3 regions of the Pararhizobium sp. DWP3-4 genome follow, and region 1 is predicted to be linked to each of the others. Evidence: predicted binding sites of a transcription regulator. Region 1 holds the regulator's gene; each other region holds the start of a gene.

The links. Region 1 encodes LexA, which represses DNA repair genes until DNA is damaged. Its sites were predicted from a motif close to TGTTCNNNNTGTGTTCNG; they were not measured.
Region 2: the regulator LexA is predicted to act here: its motif matches at 1,993-2,010, upstream of dnaE (DNA polymerase III subunit alpha).
Region 3: the regulator LexA is predicted to act here: its motif matches at 2,842-2,859, upstream of ACP7E6_RS06145 (energy-coupling factor ABC transporter ATP-binding protein).

Annotation. Positions count from the first base shown of each region.
Region 1 is NZ_JAFCXF010000001.1:1,048,335-1,054,057, reverse strand. It holds gene ACP7E6_RS05005 (LysE family translocator) at 1-281, opposite strand, end outside; gene ACP7E6_RS05000 (hypothetical protein) at 737-955, shown strand; tRNA gene ACP7E6_RS04995 (tRNA-Cys) at 1,183-1,256, opposite strand; gene lexA (transcriptional repressor LexA) at 1,772-2,482, opposite strand; gene ACP7E6_RS04985 (hypothetical protein) at 3,017-3,295, opposite strand; tRNA gene ACP7E6_RS04980 (tRNA-Asn) at 3,515-3,589, shown strand; gene ACP7E6_RS04975 (APH(3'') family aminoglycoside O-phosphotransferase) at 3,971-4,759, shown strand; gene ACP7E6_RS04970 (LysE family translocator) at 4,843-5,475, shown strand; gene ACP7E6_RS04965 (cryptochrome/photolyase family protein) at 5,654-5,723, shown strand, end outside.
Region 2 is NZ_JAFCXF010000004.1:69,931-75,653, forward strand. It holds gene ACP7E6_RS12035 (lipoprotein-releasing ABC transporter permease subunit) at 1-497, shown strand, start outside; gene ACP7E6_RS12040 (ABC transporter ATP-binding protein) at 516-1,199, shown strand; gene ACP7E6_RS12045 (hypothetical protein) at 1,239-1,820, opposite strand; gene dnaE (DNA polymerase III subunit alpha) at 2,287-5,723, shown strand, end outside.
Region 3 is NZ_JAFCXF010000002.1:193,749-199,471, forward strand. It holds gene ribB (3,4-dihydroxy-2-butanone-4-phosphate synthase) at 1-318, shown strand, start outside; gene ACP7E6_RS06135 (hypothetical protein) at 525-1,343, opposite strand; gene ACP7E6_RS06140 (winged helix-turn-helix domain-containing protein) at 1,634-2,824, opposite strand; gene ACP7E6_RS06145 (energy-coupling factor ABC transporter ATP-binding protein) at 2,938-3,618, shown strand; gene ACP7E6_RS06150 (energy-coupling factor transporter transmembrane component T family protein) at 3,612-4,232, shown strand; gene ACP7E6_RS06155 (biotin transporter BioY) at 4,311-4,874, shown strand; gene ACP7E6_RS06160 (histone deacetylase family protein) at 5,006-5,723, shown strand, end outside.

The sequences.
Region 1 (5,723 bases):
CCAAGAAACATGGTGACACCCAACCACACGAGATAGGCGGCGCCGGCGAATTTGATGACATTGTAAACGGCGGGCGCTTGGTCGAGAATCGCCGCCAAACCCAATGCTGTCGCGACGATATGAACGTAGCAGCCCAGATGAATACCGAAGGCCGCCATCAATCCGGCCCGCGGCCCGTGCGCCAGTGTCTGTGCCGTCATGTAGAGAATGGCAGGGCCTGGCATGCAAGCGAAAATCAGAGTCGCAAAGGCGAACGGCATCAACTGTTCCAGTGGCAACATAGCGGCTCCTCCAACCGGTAGCGCCGCCCCTTGTTCAGAACGGCGTTGATGAAGCCATCCCGGTCAAGCCGCGATTCTGTCATCGACGCCGGGAGAAATGCACGCAGGAGGGGTGCAAGAGACATACGGCAGGTGCCGTATTTCGGCATGAACAGGCAGTCGAACTGCCACCAGCGTTAACGGCGGGTTACCGCCATTGCTGGTGATCATTGGGGGCCGCAGCATCAAAATGCGTCATGCGCATTTCACAGGCGATGCATGCCGTGCGGATGGATGATGAGCAGTGATCGTTCGGTGCATATTATGGCGAGATTGTTTCCCCGGCTGCCAAATTATGTTATCGTCACTCCTACGCATTGAGTACGCATTCAGCAGTGGAGCGCCCGTGACCAGCGTGTTGCAGCGTCTGTTCCCCACTTGAACGTATGTGCTGCAAGCCGGCGAAGGAGAATGCAATGCATTACAGCGTGCAGTTTTTCACTTGGACCCCGAAGCAGGGCGTCCATCAGGTCGGATCCACCATCGAGATCGATGCGGTCAACCCGAAGCTTGCGGCCGTGTCACTGCTCGGACTTCGGCTGGACGAAACAGGTGCAGCCAAAAAACTGGCGGTACGCGTCTGGACGAAACCGGATGACAGCAAGGCCGATTGCGCCTGCTTCTATTATCATTGATTAGCCCCGGTCCGTGATATCCCGACCGCAACGGTGGACGCGGAACGCCCATCCATTGTTGCCGACTGCTTGTCTCTTCCTGATCAAGAGTGCCGGATTAAAACAACGGTCCAGAGGTTCTGCCTGAAAAAATCGCGTGGAAGGATTTGCTCGCGCCGTAATCGACCTTGGTCGAAACGGCAACGCCGTTGCTCGTTTCCGCCTGAGACTGACATCTGTGGGAAATTTGGAGGCCTCGCCCGGAATTGAACCGGGGTGCAAGGATTTGCAGTCCTCTGCGTCACCACTCCGCCACGAGGCCTCACGAGTTCAAATAGTCGAACTGTGGCGGCGGTTTAGAATGATCCTAGACAAATCGCAAGAGGATATTTCTCAAAAACGCTCTTGGCCAGTTCCGAAATGATATTTCCGATCTGTCGTCACAACCCTGAGGCGACGCTTAAGTTGGCCTCCGACAAACCGGAACGAGATCACAGCAGCCGATGAAAATTCGCAACGCCCCTGCCCTGATCGATTGGTGCATTACCGAAGGGAATGGAAGGCGGGTTTCGAAAGTCGCCCCATAGTCAGGCGCCATCTCCGCCGTGTTGAATGATGGAGCGGCCCCGCCGCTGGTTGACTTGGCTGAAACCAAGTCCTGCCAAGTACCAAGTTTGAAAGCAGCGCTGAGAAGACGTGATCTCAAATCCAACGCATCGCCAACGCCTTGTCGCTCCGAGCTCTGCGGCCGTTTTCCATCGTCATTCGAGTTTTTTTGCGTTGCAGTGCGCATCGCTCGGTTATCACCTGATCATGCGGGCAGAAGACGTGGTCCGTTCAATGGTAACGGCGGATCAGTCCGACAAGTTTCCCCTGTATCTTGACCCGGTCAGGCCCGAAGATGCGGGTTTCGTAGGCAGGGTTGGCGGCCTCCAGTGCGATCGACGCCCCTTTCCGTCGAAAACGCTTCAGCGTCGCTTCCTCGTCATCAACCAAAGCGACGACGATTTCGCCCGGGCTGGCGCTGTTCGTGTTGCGGATGATGACCGTGTCGCCATCCAGAATACCTGCCTCGATCATCGAATCGCCGCGTACTTCAAGTGCATAATGCTCGCCTGCGCCGACCATCTCGAGGGGCACGGAAATATCATGCGTGTTGTTCTGGATCGCCGAGATCGGCACACCGGCGGCAATCCTGCCCATCACCGGTATCGAGACCGTATCGCTGTTTGCGGCGGCTTTGGCGGGAGCTGCAGGGGCCGGTTGCACGCCAAGACTGCCCTGAATGATGCTCGGTGAAAAGCCCCGCTTGGGTTGGAGGCTCATCGAATAGGCCTCCGGCAACTTGATCACCTCCAGTGCACGCGCACGGTTGGGAAGGCGGCGGATAAACCCCCTCTCCTCAAGCGCTGTGATCAGCCGGTGAATGCCGGATTTTGAGGCCAGATCCAGCGCATCCTTCATTTCATCGAACGATGGAGGCACACCCGACTCTTTCATTCTTTCGTGAATGAACAGAAGCAGTTCCTGTTGCTTGCGGGTCAGCATGAACGATCACTCCAGAATCGAGAAACAAATCAAGAACGAACATTATCTGTTCCATATGTGTTCCGCAAGTGCTTAAAAATCATCGAATGTTTTCAAAGGGCACATGGCGACACAAACGATCGGATCGGGTCCTTTCATCCTACTGTTTTCACCGGAGTATTCCCGCTCGCGCAGAAGTGGGCCGTATTACAGAACCTCTGCACAACCTGGAGCGGTTCGTTTGTAAGGACCGTGGCTCCAAAAAAGACTGATGGATGTAATGGCACGGCATGTCGATGAGCGTGGCAATGTCGTTTTCGCCGGAAAAGACAAACCGAACCGCACAGCTAAATGCCAAAAGGCATGTCAGGATTTCTTGGGCGGCTGGTGTTGCTGGCTTTGAGGTGCGGGAATGTTTAGCAAGAGCACAGAGGTTAATGCCGCGACCCCGAGTCCAGGAGAATGCCCCGGCAGCCGGTGTGGCGACGCGGCCCAATCAAGGAACGATCGACACCCCCTAGCATGATGTCCTGAAACAGCAGCTGTTACGGTGTTCTAATTGGACGCTTGCCATTTTCGCGCCCACCACACCGATAGCCTGCGTCGCCGGCGCCTGACGAAGGCGAGATCATGCGACAGGACAAGGAACCCCAGCGGCACCATCCAGAATCCGAGGACCGGCAGAAACCCGAGGATGCCGCCAAAAATCAACGTGCCGCCGATGGTGATGCGCAATAGACGCGATTGCGGCAGCCGCATCCGCCATGAACCAATGACCAGTTCATGCGTTCGCGCGTCGATGCCGAATTTTTTCGTTTTTTGCGGTTCTGCCATATATTCCACCTATCAAGCGTAAAGCGCGTGCCCGTTATGCTACAGTCCCGCAATGCCAAGGGTTTGGCTCGCAGGCAGCCGGAATGCGCTGCCTCCCACAGATGGGAAGTTCTCCACAGTCTGACAAGATTGTGCGTTTTTTTTGAAAAACCGCTTGGCAAATCGGAAAAGCATTTGTATTAGCAGCCTCACTTCTGCAGGACATACCGCCGCAGATGATCCCTGGTAGCTCAGCGGTAGAGCATTCGACTGTTAATCGACAGGTCGCCGGTTCGAATCCGGCCCGGGGAGCCAGTTTTCAAAGGCCTTGCTGAAAAAGCAAGGCCTTTTTGATTCGAGGCGAATGGGTCGGCCGGTAACCGGCGTGGCATGGTAGTTTGCGGTATCATCGGTCATCGCCACCAGCGGGGCACCTAGCCCTTCGATCATCAACAGCAATGCAAAGGTCGCGGTGTTGTGTCGAATCTCAGCTTCACGAATGCACCGGTTTGGCAGAAGTCCCCGCGCCCTTCGACCTTTGTCAGCAAAAAGAAACCGCGCAAAAACCCGGCTTTCTGTTCAGTGACGGTGAAATTGCGGTTGCCAAAATCTATGTGGTGCGGGGGCGCAATTCGCCTTCGCTAAACAGGCCGTGGGGGATGATACGTGACTGACTTTCGATCCGGTACGGCCCGGTTGCCAGGATTTTCTCTGGGAAGCCAGTGGACTGCCTATCGTCACGGCGAATCGGGAGATGCGCTGTTTCGGCGTATCGATGGCAGCGCTTACGCCAAAGTGTCTACCGGCAGCGGCGTGGCGCTGCTGGATGCCGAGCGGCGGCGGACTGCATGGCTGTCCCCCTTCAGGATCGGATCTCCAACAGTTCTCGATTGGCAGGTGTCGGACGGTGTCGCATGCCTTGTGACAAGTGCGGTACCTGGCATTCCGGCAGATCAGCTCGAAGCGACGGAGCTGATCCGGGCATGGCCTTCTATTGCGGCAATGGTACGCGATCTGCATGCCATTCCGGTAAACGATTGCCCGTTTGAACGCAGCCTCCAAACCATGTTCGACCGGGCGGCCGACGTGGTTGGACGTGGCGGCGTCAATCCGGATTTTCTCGATCCGGATGATCACAACACACCGCCGCAGACCCTGCTTGACCGGGTAAGGGCAGAATTGTCCGAGCGGTTGGCGCAGGAAAGCCTTGACCGTGTCGTTTGCCATGGTGATGCCTGCATGCCGAACTTCATGATCGATCCGGAAACGCTTCGCTGCACCGGATTGATCGATCTCGGACGGTTGGGCGCGGCGGATCGCTACGTCGACTTTGCATTGCTTGTCGGCAATACCCGCGAGACATGGCGCATCGCTGAAGAAGTGCGGACTGCGCAAACTCGTCTGTTCGACATACACGCGATCGCGACTGCGGACAAAGCGCGGCTCGATTTCTATCTGCGTCTCGACCCGCTCACCTGGGGCTAGGCTCAGCGCAACGTACGCGCGACTTTCTGAAAATCCTGTTGTATAGATCAGGTCACAATCAGGACCCACGACAGGAGCGGACAATGCCGTCGATCGAGTTGCTTATCGCCTTCATCGCCACCACGGCGGTCTTTGCCTATATTCCCGGTCCGGCCATGCTCTATGCGGCGGCCCAGACGATTGCGCGTGGTCGCTGGTCCGGGCTGATGGCCACGCTTGGTATTCACCTCGGTGGCTACTTCCATGTCATTGCTGCGGCTGCAGGTCTGTCGATCCTGTTTCATGCCGTGCCGACGCTGTACATGATCGTCAAGTTTGCCGGTGCGGCCTATCTGATCTGGCTCGGCATTTCTCTTTTCCGTTCCAAGGTTGAGGGCGACACCACCCTGCCCGGCACCGCGCCGAAATCCGGGCGCCGCGCATTCTTCGAGAGCGTTACCGTCGAGGTCCTCAATCCCAAGACGGCGATTTTCTTCGTGGCTTTCCTGCCGCAATTCGTCGATGCGTCGGCCGCCTTCCCGGTCTGGCTGCAGCTGGCAATCCTTGGAACGATCGTCAACCTGATGTTTTCGTCGGCGGATATCGTCTGCGTGTTTCTGGCCGGTGCGGTGATGACCAAGCTGCGCCGTTCGAGCTCCGCGCAACGCCTGATGCAGCGCGCCGGTGGTACCATGCTGGTCGGTCTCGGGGCGCATCTGGCTTTCCAGAAAAGCTGAATCCTTCCGGCCTCCGGTGGCTGCGGCTGCCGCTTCATATAAAGAAGCGGCAGTTCCAATTTCGCTGGCGGTATTCGCCCGCAAAACGATGAAATAAAAAGCTTTCTCCGCGAAACCTTTGATCCGTTGCACCCGTATCTGCGTAGACTACGACGTTGGATACGTTGCGCGGATAAAAATGAACAACAATGACCTTTCCCACGAAAACCCTATCATCGTCTGGTTTCGCAAGGACCTGCGGCTGGACG
Region 2 (5,723 bases), on a different contig from region 1:
TGATCAGCGACTGGCGTGATCGCAACAAGACCTTTTTCTCCGCCCTTCAGGTGGAGCGCAATGTCATGTTCATGATCCTGACGCTGATCATTCTGGTGGCGGCGCTGAACATTGTCTCCGGCCTGATCATGCTGGTAAAGGACAAGGGCCGCGACATCGCCATCCTGCGCACAATGGGCGCTTCGTCAGGCGCGGTCATGCGGATATTCTTCATGACAGGTGCGGCGATCGGCATTGTCGGTACGATCGCCGGCGTGCTCCTGGGCGTTGTGGTCTGTCTCAACATCGAGTCGATCCGCCAGTTCTTTTCCTGGATTTCGGGCACGACACTGTTCAATCCCGAACTCTATTTCCTAAGCCAGCTTCCGGCCGATATGAACCTCGGCGAGACCACATCGGTCGTCGTCATGGCCATCGGCCTGTCCTTTCTTGCCACGATCTTTCCGGCCTGGCGCGCCTCGCGCCTCGATCCGGTTCAGGCTCTGCGCTACGAATAACGAGGGAATACAGACACGATGAATGCGCGCGTGGCATTGCAGCTTTCCGGCGTCGAACGTCATTTCAGCCAGGGCGAAGAAACCCTGTCGATCCTCAAGGGTGCGGACTTTTCGCTTCATGGCGGCCAGACCGTGGCGCTCGTTGCCCCGTCGGGCACGGGCAAATCGACGCTTTTGCACCTGGCTGGGCTGCTGGAGCGCCCGGATGCCGGCGAAGTACTGATCAACGGTCAATCCTGCGGTGCGCTCAGTGATGAACGGCGCACGGCGATCCGCCGCAATGAGATCGGCTTTGTCTATCAGGCCCATCATCTGCTGCCGGAATTCACGGCAGTCGAAAACATCATGATGCCGCAGCTGATCGCCGGTCTCAGCAAGGCGGAGGCGCGCGAACGGGCGGCAGCACTTCTGGATTACATGCGCATCGGCCACCGTGCCGAACATCGCCCATCGGAGCTGTCCGGTGGCGAGCAGCAACGCGTCGCCATCGCTCGCGCCGTCGCCAATGCGCCGCTGGTGCTCTTGGCCGACGAGCCGACAGGCAACCTCGACCCGGAAACGGCCGGCTACGTCTTCGAAGCACTGGAAGCACTGGTGCGCCAGTCCGGCCTCGCGGCGATGATCGCCACGCACAATTACGAGCTTGCCGCGCGCATGGACCGCCGCGTCACCATCGAAGACGGCAAGGTCGTCGAGCTTTAAGCTGCAGCTTCCGCTGAGTTGGCGCGGGGCTGCCGGTATCTATTCGATACCGCAGACCTTTTGCCCGCGATCGTCGGACCAGTCCTTCAGCAGCACGATTTCGCCCTTGGTGGCGACAGGCTTGCCGCTGCTCTTTCCCTTGCCGGTCAGCACATTGAAATCGCATTCCGTCGTGTTGTCCGGATCGAGCGTGTCGTAGGACGTATAGGTATATCCGGCGACGACGAAGTCGAAGTTGCGATAGGCGACCGTCAGCTTCTGTTCCCAGCGATCGCGGCCGACAGAATCATTATGGGTGGTGATGAGGATCGAGCCATTCTCAAGGGCGGTGATCGACGGCGCCCGCCCGGCCATGGTGAGATCTCCCCAAACCTTGTTTGCTACCACGGTCCTCAGTTTCAACCGGTCGCTGTCGCCGTCATTGAGATAGATGTAGACCGCGTGATCTTCATCGGTGCCCTCAACCGGTGCCACCAGCATGGCAAGGTCTGAGCTGCCGTCCTTGTCCCAATCGCCTGTCGCCGCAAAGACGATGCGATCCGGATCGATGGTTTTTTCCGCCTGCGCCGTGGTGGCCGTCAGGCCCAGGAATGCCGTCATGACGGCCAGTGACATCTTCATCGATCTTTCCCCTAGTCGGATTTGAGACGCAGACTAATCGGCCGCCCGGCCGGCGTCCAGATGCGAGTTGTCTGGCCTGAGGGCTCGGGTGAAAAGTGTTTACCATCTCCGTTTCTCAAAGGTCGAAGATTTGCAACAGCTGCTTGACGAGTGAACATAAATAGAACAATATAAGAACATAACGGAAAAGGGAGCCGCCCAATGACTGACTTCATTCGTGATCTCGCCGCTTTGACCTCCATCGCCATGTTCATCGCCAGCTTTTCGATCATCGTCATCGGGATGTAAGCATGGCTTGAGCCGAGACCGCCATCTCCGCCCATGCGCTGTGGTGCGGGAATGGACGAGTGGCGGCTGTGGACAAGGCCGATCGAGTTTGAAAATGCTGCCATGCGGCAGATGAAAACTGGACATCTGCGGATGGAAACGGGATATCCTGAGGCCTTCACGGGAATCGGGGTGCGCCATGGCAGATGCGGTAAACGGCAAGCGGCAGGATAGTTCCGCTGAGGGCGGCGCGTCTCCCCAGTTCGTTCATCTTCGGGTTCATTCCGCCTTTTCGCTGCTCGAAGGGGCTTTGCCGATCAAGAAGATCATCGGCAAGGCTGTTGCCGACGGCCAGCCGGCGATCGGCATTGCCGATACCAACAACCTGTTTGCAGCGCTCGAATTCTCGCAGAAATGTATGGACGATGGCCTGCAGCCACTGATCGGCTGCCAGTTGTCGATCGACATGGAGGATGAGGGCGAGGGCGAGAAACGCGGCCACGCCCAGCACCTGGCCAAGCTGCCGGCCATCGTTCTGATCGCCGCGACGGATGCCGGCTATGTCCGGCTCGTCGATATTGTCAGCCGGGCCTATCTCGGCGGCGAGGGAAACCAGTCGGTGCGCATCGCGCTGTCCTGGCTGCAGGAGGGCGGCGCGGAGGGATTGATTGCGCTGACCGGCGCATCCGGTGGGCCGGTCGATATGGCCTTGAAGTCCGGTCACCATGCGCTGGCGGAAACGCGGCTGAAGACCCTTGCTGCGGTGTTTGGCGACCGTCTCTATGTCGAGCTTCAGCGCCACGGCAAATATGACCGGCGCCACGAAAACCGTGTCGTCGATCTTGCCTACAAGCTTGAACTGCCGATCGTCGCGACCAATGAGCCGTTCTTCCCGTCGCCCGCCGAATTCGAGGCGCATGACGCACTGATGGCGGTGGCGCACAATGCGATGGTTTCGGATGACACGCGCTTTCGCCTGACGCCGGATCATTACCTGAAGAGCCGCAAGGACATGGCGGCTCTGTTTGCCGACCTGCCGGAAGCGCTGGAAAACACCATTGAGGTCGCCAAGCGCTGTTCCTTCGTCCTGAAGACCCGCGCACCGATCCTGCCGCGTTTCACCGGTGCCTCGGACGATCCGAAGGAAGCCGAGCGCGCCGAGGAGATCGAATTGCGCCGTCAGGCTGTCGAGGGTCTCGACGAACGGCTGCGAATGCTCGGCATGTCGCCGGGCTATAGCGAGACCGATTATCGCGAGCGCCTCGATTTCGAGCTCTCCGTCATCGAGAAGATGAAGTTTCCGGGTTACTTCCTGATCGTTGCCGACTTCATCAAATGGGCAAAGCTGCAGGATATTCCAGTCGGCCCGGGCCGCGGATCGGGTGCGGGCTCGCTGGTCGCCTATGCGCTGACCATCACCGATGTCGATCCCTTGCGCTTCTCGCTGCTGTTCGAACGCTTCCTCAATCCGGACCGCGTCTCGATGCCCGACTTCGACATCGACTTCTGCCAGGACCGGCGCGAAGAGGTGATCCGCTACGTCCAGCGCAAATATGGCCGCGAGCAGGTGGCGCAGATCATCACCTTCGGATCGCTGCAGGCGCGCGCCGCCTTGCGCGACGTCGGCCGCGTGCTGGAAATGCCCTATGGCCAGGTCGATAAGATCTGCAAGATGGTGCCGAACAATCCGGCCAATCCAACCACGCTCGCCAAGGCGATCGAGGAAGAGCCGCGCTTCCAGGAAGAGGTCGATAAGGAGCCGGTGATCGGCCGCCTGCTCGATATCGCCCAGAAGATCGAAGGTCTCTACCGCCACGCCTCGACCCACGCCGCCGGTATCGTCATCGGCGACCGGCCGCTGTCGCAGCTGGTGCCGATGTACCGCGACCCGCGCTCCGACATGCCGGTCACCCAGTTCAACATGAAATGGGTCGAGCAGGCCGGCCTCGTCAAGTTCGACTTTCTTGGCTTGAAGACGCTGACCGTCTTGAAGGTCGCCGTCGATTTCATCAGGAAGCGCGATATCGAAGTCAAGCTCGAGGCGCTGCCGCTTGATGACCTGAAGACCTACGAGATGCTGTCCAAGGGCGACACTGTCGGCGTGTTCCAGGTGGAAAGTGCCGGCATGCGCAAGGCGCTGATCGGCATGCGGCCGGACTGCATCGAGGACATCATCGCGCTGGTGGCGCTCTACCGCCCGGGCCCGATGGAAAACATCCCGGTCTACAATGCCCGCAAGCACGGCGAGGAAGAGATCGAATCGATCCATCCGAAGATCGATTATCTGCTGAAGGAAACACAAGGCGTTATCGTCTACCAGGAACAGGTGATGCAGATCGCCCAGGTTCTGTCCGGCTATTCGCTCGGCGAAGCCGACCTTCTGCGCCGCGCCATGGGTAAGAAGATCAAGGAGGAAATGGACAAGCAGCGCGCCCGTTTCGTCACGGGTGCCGTCGACAACGGCGTCTCGAAGCCGCAGTCCGACTTGATCTTCGACTTGCTTGCCAAGTTCGCCAATTACGGCTTCAACAAGTCGCACGCTGCGGCTTATGCCATCGTTTCCTATCAGACGGCCTATCTGAAGGCGCATTTCCCGGTCGAGTTCCTCGCCGCGTCGATGACGCTCGACATGTCGAATACCGACAAGATCAACGACTTCCGCCAGGACGCAAACCGGCTCGGCATCGAGGTCATCCCGCCGTCGGTGCAGACCTCGTTTCGCCGTTTCGAGACCGGCGACAACCGCATCTACTATTCGCTCTCGGCCATCAAGGGCGTCGGCGAAGCGGCCGTCGATCATATCGTCGAGGTGCGTGGTGATGAGCCTTTCGCCGATCTCGAGGATTTCTGCCTCCGGATCGATCCGAAGCTTTTGAACCGGCGGGTGTTCGACAGCCTGATCTGCGCGGGTGCCTTCGATTGCTTTGGGTATGACCGGGCGGAGCTGGTGGGCGGCCTTGACCGCATTCTCGGCTTTGCGCAGATCGCCCAGGCCAACAAGATCAGCGGCCAGAGCGACATGTTTGGCGCGGGCGCGGCGACCGGCCCGGAAAAGGTCAACCTGCCGCCCTATTCCCCCTGGCTGGCATCGGAAAAGCTGCACCGCGAATTTCAGGTTCTGGGCTTCTATCTGTCTGCCCATCCGCTCGACACCTATAACGAGCTTCTGAACAAGATCCGCGTCCAGACCTTTGCCGATTTCGCCGCATCGGTGAAAAAGGGGGCTGCTGCCGGACGTCTGGCCGGAACAGTAACATCCAAGCAGGAGCGCAAGACCCGCACCGGCAACAAGATGGGCATCATCGCCTTTTCCGATTCCACCGGACAGTTCGAGGCCGTGTTGTTCTCGGAGGCGCTCAATCAGTACCGCGACCTTCTGGAGCCCGGCAAATCGCTGGTGATGACGGTGCAGGCCGAAGAGCGGCCGGAGGGCATCGGCATGCGCATCCAGACGCTGCAGTCGCTGGAAGAGCGGTCGCTGCAGATGCAGAAGGCGCTACGCGTCTATGTCCGGGACAGCGGCCCGCTGCGCTCGGTCGCGGCGCATCTGAACACACGCGGCGACGGCCTGGTGTCGTTCATCGTCATCAAGGATAACGGCCAGCGCGAGATCGAGGTGGAGCTCAATGAGAGGTA
Region 3 (5,723 bases), on a different contig from region 1:
GCCGACGTCTTCGGCCGCGATTGCCAGCTCGATCCAATCATGAAGCGCATGTCCGAACAGGGCCGCGGCGTCATCGTTTACCTGCGCGAAGGCTCGGTCGGCGTCGGCGTCTCGACAACGGCACGCGCCGGCAAGCATGAGCGCGAAGAGCACAGCGAAGCACAGGCCCGCGAAAGCGAATGGCTGGAAATCGGGCTGGGCGCCCAGATCCTCAAAGACCTCGGCATCACCTCGATCCGCCTGCTCTCCTCGCGTGAGCGCCACTATGTCGGGCTGGAAGGTTTCGGCATCGAGATTGCGGCGACCGAGATCATCTGAGAGGCAGACGAACAATATGTGAAAGGCCACCGGTCAGCACACGACCGGTGGCCTTTTTGCGTTTGGGGATTATGTTTTTTAACAATCACATATCAGACTTTTTAACATGATTCACGATCGCATTAAGTGTTTGATTTTGCGGCCTTGTTTTAGACGCTGGATTATCTTGAATTATGCGGAAAAGAATAAGTACAGCGGACCATAAATCAGATATCTTCTTTAGCTTGAATAACTGGTTTTATCTTCAGCATTTTCGCGACGACTTGAAGGTGGCGCTTTGAAAACATCCAAGCCTTACCGCCCGTTTTTAGAGAAATCCACTTTCCACCAGCGTTCAAAAGTTTGTCCTTGAGCGCTATGGTGTCACCGCCACGTATAATGAACGATCTTGCCGTATACTCCTCAAGATAGGCCTTAGAAATCTCTTCAGGCAATACATTTTCGGTAGGCGGAATTTCCTGATTACGAGTTGATGCCTTCGCTGCCTCGACAATACGCTTATCAATTACGGGACCAATAGACATCTCACGCAAAACTATAGTTAAATGACGTGACAGTTTCTCTCGAAGCTCATGGATATCTTTGTATTCCTCCTGAATTCCCTTATCTCTAATAGACGCCTTAAACTGCTTCAATTTTTGGTACTGTTCAAGATCTACGGCATCTATATCAACCTGCTTCTTCGAGTAGTAAAGCATTACCGGCTTTTTTTGACTAAGAAACCATTTAATTTCTTCAACTGTACCGCTAATTTCAACCCCAGTAGGAGATCCCAGACGAGTCCAAAACGACCCAATCAAAATGTCGCATCCACGCACAACACGATCATTTATCAAGCCTTGTGGCCGGTCACCCATGGCGGGGGCACTATGAGTTTCCCACATGACTGGTAGAAGGATAATACCCTGATCGGAGGAGTGCAGAGAGTTCCACTCATGCAAACTCTGCGCGATTGCAGCACGCTCATCCAGTACGTCTGAGGGAGAGGCAATCAATACATTCAAAACGGTAGCAGAAAACGGCATTAACTTCCCCCCATGATTTTGATATCCCGCATATAGCAGCGCGAAAACAACTTCAAGTGGAGTTAATTTAAGAGATTCAGCGACAGCCAGTCTGAACCGTTTCAAGAAACATTAACGGATTTAGTTGGCGCCGTTAGTGTTTCTTCCTGCAGAAGCCCACCAAATATTATGCGCGTAAAAGAATGGGTTAGGAACCTGAGTCCTGATCGGCCTTGTAAAAACAAAGAGCGCGTAGGGAGTGAACCATCCGCGCTCCCATATCTTTCTCTGAGGTAGTTTATGCTGCTGCCCTAACCCTCCCACCCCTCCAGAAACACCACCTTCTCGACGCCGGCGAACTTTGCCACGCGGGCCAACTCCGCCTCCAGCCGCTCCATCCGGCCGGCGGATGAACGCACGCCCTTTTCCCACCAGAGCCGCTTGACGTTCAGCGAGCCGGTCTTGCGTTCCGCCTTCATGTCGATGCGGCCGACGATGCGGTCGCCTTCGAGCAGCGGGAAGACGTAATAGCCGTATTCGCGTTTCGGCTCGGGCACGAAAATTTCGATGCGGTAGTAGAAGCCGAACAGGCGTTCGGTGCGGTTGCGGTCGCGGATCAGCGGATCGAAGGGGCTGAGCACCCGAAGACGTGCCGGAGGATCGGCGAGGTCGCCGAGATTGCCGGGAAAGCCGGTGAAGGCGTAGGACAATCGCGGCTTGTCGCCATCGGCGGGCTCGATCATCACCTCGCAAAGTTCATCGCGATGATCGACGACCCAGGTCTTAGCCTCTTCCGGCGAGATCAGCGCAAAAAAGGCAGAGAGTTCGCCGTGGGTGGCAAAACCGAGCCGCGTCAGTGCTGCCCGGCAGCACCAGTCGACGAACTCCTCGTGACTGACATCCGGTTCGTGATGATGGCCGGGGATGACCCGCTCGGTCAGATCGTAGACTTTTTGGAAATTATCCCGCCGGGCGATCGCCACCTTGCCGGTGCGCCAGAGATATTCAAGCGCCGTCTTGGACGGATGCCAGTTCCACCAGCCGCCCGACACCCGGCCCTCGAACTTGAAATCGCGCGCCATGACGGCGCCCTCGGCATGAATTTTCGCGTAGATTTCGTCGAAAGCCTCTTCGAAACCTTCCTCGCGCCATTTGCGCCAGCGCTCCATAATGGTTTCGCCCTCGCGCCGGAAGCGGTGTTTCCAGTAGACGAAAAAGCGGCTCGGGATGATCGAGGCGTCGTGCGTCCAGTGTTCGAACAGCGCGCCGTCCTTTTCCAGAAGCTCGGTCAGGTGCTCGCGCTTGTAGGTCTGGTTGCGGGAAAACAGGATCTGATGATGGGCGCGCTCCACGGTCGAGATGCTGTCCACCTGGACGAAACCGATCTCATGGATCAGATCGAGCAGGCCCTGCTTGCCAAGCGCCCGGTTGGGGGCTGCGGCCAGGCCTTGCTTGTTCAGGAAGATGCGCCGGGCATCGCGGTTGGAAACGAGAATCGCCATGAAACAATCTAGGCAAATGTTCACACTTTGTTCAAGCCCAAACCGGAAGCCTATTTCCATCGGCAAAGAAATCGTCCTATAGAGCCTCGACATTCGAACGCGGGGGACGCGGATTGGACATACGCTTTTCCGGCGCATCAGTGAGATACGGCGAGCGCACGGTTCTTCAGCCGCTAACGCTGTCGCTGACCGAGCGGCGCATCGGCATTATCGGGCTGAACGGCTCGGGCAAGACCACGTTCGCGCGGCTGATCAACGGACTGGTCAAGCCGACCGTGGGCCAGGTGACGGTCAACGGCCTCGATACCGTGCAGGACGCCAGTGCGACGCTGGCCGAGGCCGGCTTCATCTTCCAGAACCCGCAGCATCAGATCATCATGCCGATCGTGCACGAGGATATCGCCTTCGGGCTGAAGAACCGTGGATTGAAGGCCGGCGAGATCGAACGCCGCACAGCCGCAGTTCTTGAGCGCTTCGGCATCGCGCATCTGGCGAGGCGCCGCGTCCACGAGCTTTCCGGCGGCGAGACGCAGCTGGTCGCCATTGCCAGCGTGCTGGTGACCGGCCCCGGCATTCTCATTCTCGACGAACCGACCAACCAGCTCGACCTGAAAAACCGTCTTCTGGTGGAACGCACCATTGCCGGGCTTACCGAGCACACCATCGCCATCAGCCACGACCTGCCGCTGATCGAACGTTTCGACCGGGTGCTTCTGTTCAATGATGGCCGGCTGATTGCCGATGGTCCGGCGTCTGAAAGCATCCGCGCCTATCACGCGGTGGCCGGATGCTGAACGGGCTGAATGTCGAGGGCACGACGCCGCTGCACCGGATGTCGGTGCGGGCAAAGCTCGCCATCCTGCTGGTCTGCGGGCTGGCGCTCTATGCCGTGTCCTCGCTGTTCATTCTCGTCCCGGCCTTCCTCATCGCCGCCGCGATCTATTTCACCACCGGCCTTGCCTTTCGCGAGGCCGTGTCGCGGCTGAAACCGATCCTTTTCACCATCCTCATCCTTCTGATCGCCACCGCCTATCTCACCTCGATGCGCGAGGCGGCCGAAAGCTTTTTCCGGCTGATGGCGATCGTGCTGTTTGCCGGTGCGGTGACGGCGACGACGGCGACCGGCGCCTTCATCGACGAGATCACCCGTTTGCTGCAGCCGCTCGACCGGCTCGGCCTGGTGCGGGCCGCCGATGTCGGGCTTGCCTTCGGGCTGGTGCTGCGCTTCGTGCCGGATATCTTCAACCATTACCAGTCGATCCGCGAGGCGCACCGGGCACGCGGACTGAAGGTGCGGCCGTTGACGATCCTTGCGCCGTTGATCATCCTGACCCTGAAAGACGCCGACACCATCGCCATGGCAATCGACGCACGCGGCTTCCGGCGGCCGAGGGAGAAACAGAGCTGAGGTTTGCCGCGCCTTGAACTTCTTTTCCGGCTTGGCCGGACGCATGTGAAAAAAACACCAATCGACAAAGGACCTGCCATGACCACCAGAGACCTCGTTCTCATTGCCCTCTTCACCGCGATCATCGTCGTGCTCGGCCTTATCCCACCGGTGACGCTCGGTTTCATTCCGGTGCCGATCACCGCCCAGTCGATGGGCGTGATGCTGGCCGGTTGCATCATCGGCGCCAAGCGCGGCGCGCTCGCCTATGTGCTCCTGGTGCTCTTGGTGGCGATCGGGCTTCCGGTTCTGTCCGGCGGCCGTGGCGGACTGGCCGTCATCCAGGGCCCGACCGGCGGCTTCGTGCTCGGCTGGATCGTTGCTACCTTCGTCACCGGCCTGATCGCCGAGCGGCTGGTCAAGGAAGGCCAGAGCGAGGTCAGGCAATTTGCCGGTTTCTTCATCGCCTCCGTCGTCGGCGGCATCGGCGTGCTCTATGCCATCGGCATGCCATGGGTCACCGCAGTGACGGGTACGCCGCTTTCGGCCGTCGCCACCGGCTCGCTCGCTTTCATCCCGGGCGATCTCGTCAAGGCCGTGATTGCAACGCTGGCGGCGCGTGCCGTTCTCGCCGGCTATCCTTTGCTGCACGCACGCGCCTGAGCGCCTCATCATCGTCAAATAGCCCGGGCGCTACGTCCGGGCTATTTGCATTGGCGCACCGCTGTTGAAAACACAGCAAACGCCCTACCTAACGCATGGACCTCGACATCCCGAAGCCATAGGTTCCCGCCATGACCACGATCCTGTTCGAAAACCCGATCTTCCTGGAACACCAGGTTCCCGAAGGCCATCCGGAACGGCCCGACCGGCTGAAGGCGCTGAACCTGGCGCTGGAGCATGAGCGGTTCTCGCCGCTCACGCGGCTTGAAGCGCCGCAGGGCAACGAGGATCTGGTGCTGCTTGCCCACCCGGAACAGCATTTGCGGACGGTGATGTCGGCCATTCCCGAAGAGGGCATCGAGGCGCTCGAGGCCGACACCTATGCCAGCCCTGCCAGTCTGCAGGCCGCCTTGACCGGCATCGGCGGCGCGGTTGCGGCCGTCGATGCGGTGTTTTCCGGCAAGGCCGACAATGCCTTCGTCGCCTCGCGCCCGCCCGGCCACCACGCCGAGAAGAACAGGGCGATGGGCTTCTGCTTCTTCAACAATATCGCCATTGCCGCCCGCCATGCCCAGCAGACATACGGCGTCGAACGCGTCGCCATCGTCGACTGGGACGTGCACCACGGCAACGGCACGCAGGATATCTTCTGGGACGATCCGTCGGTGCTTTTCTGCTCGACGCACCAGATGCCGCTTTATCCCGGCAGCGGCGCCAAGACCGAGACGGGGGCCGGCAATATCGTCAACGCGCCACTGTCACCCGACACCGGCAGCGATCATTTTCGCGAAGCCTTCAAGTCGCGCATCCTGACGGCGCTCGACGATTTTCGCCCGGACTTCATCCTGA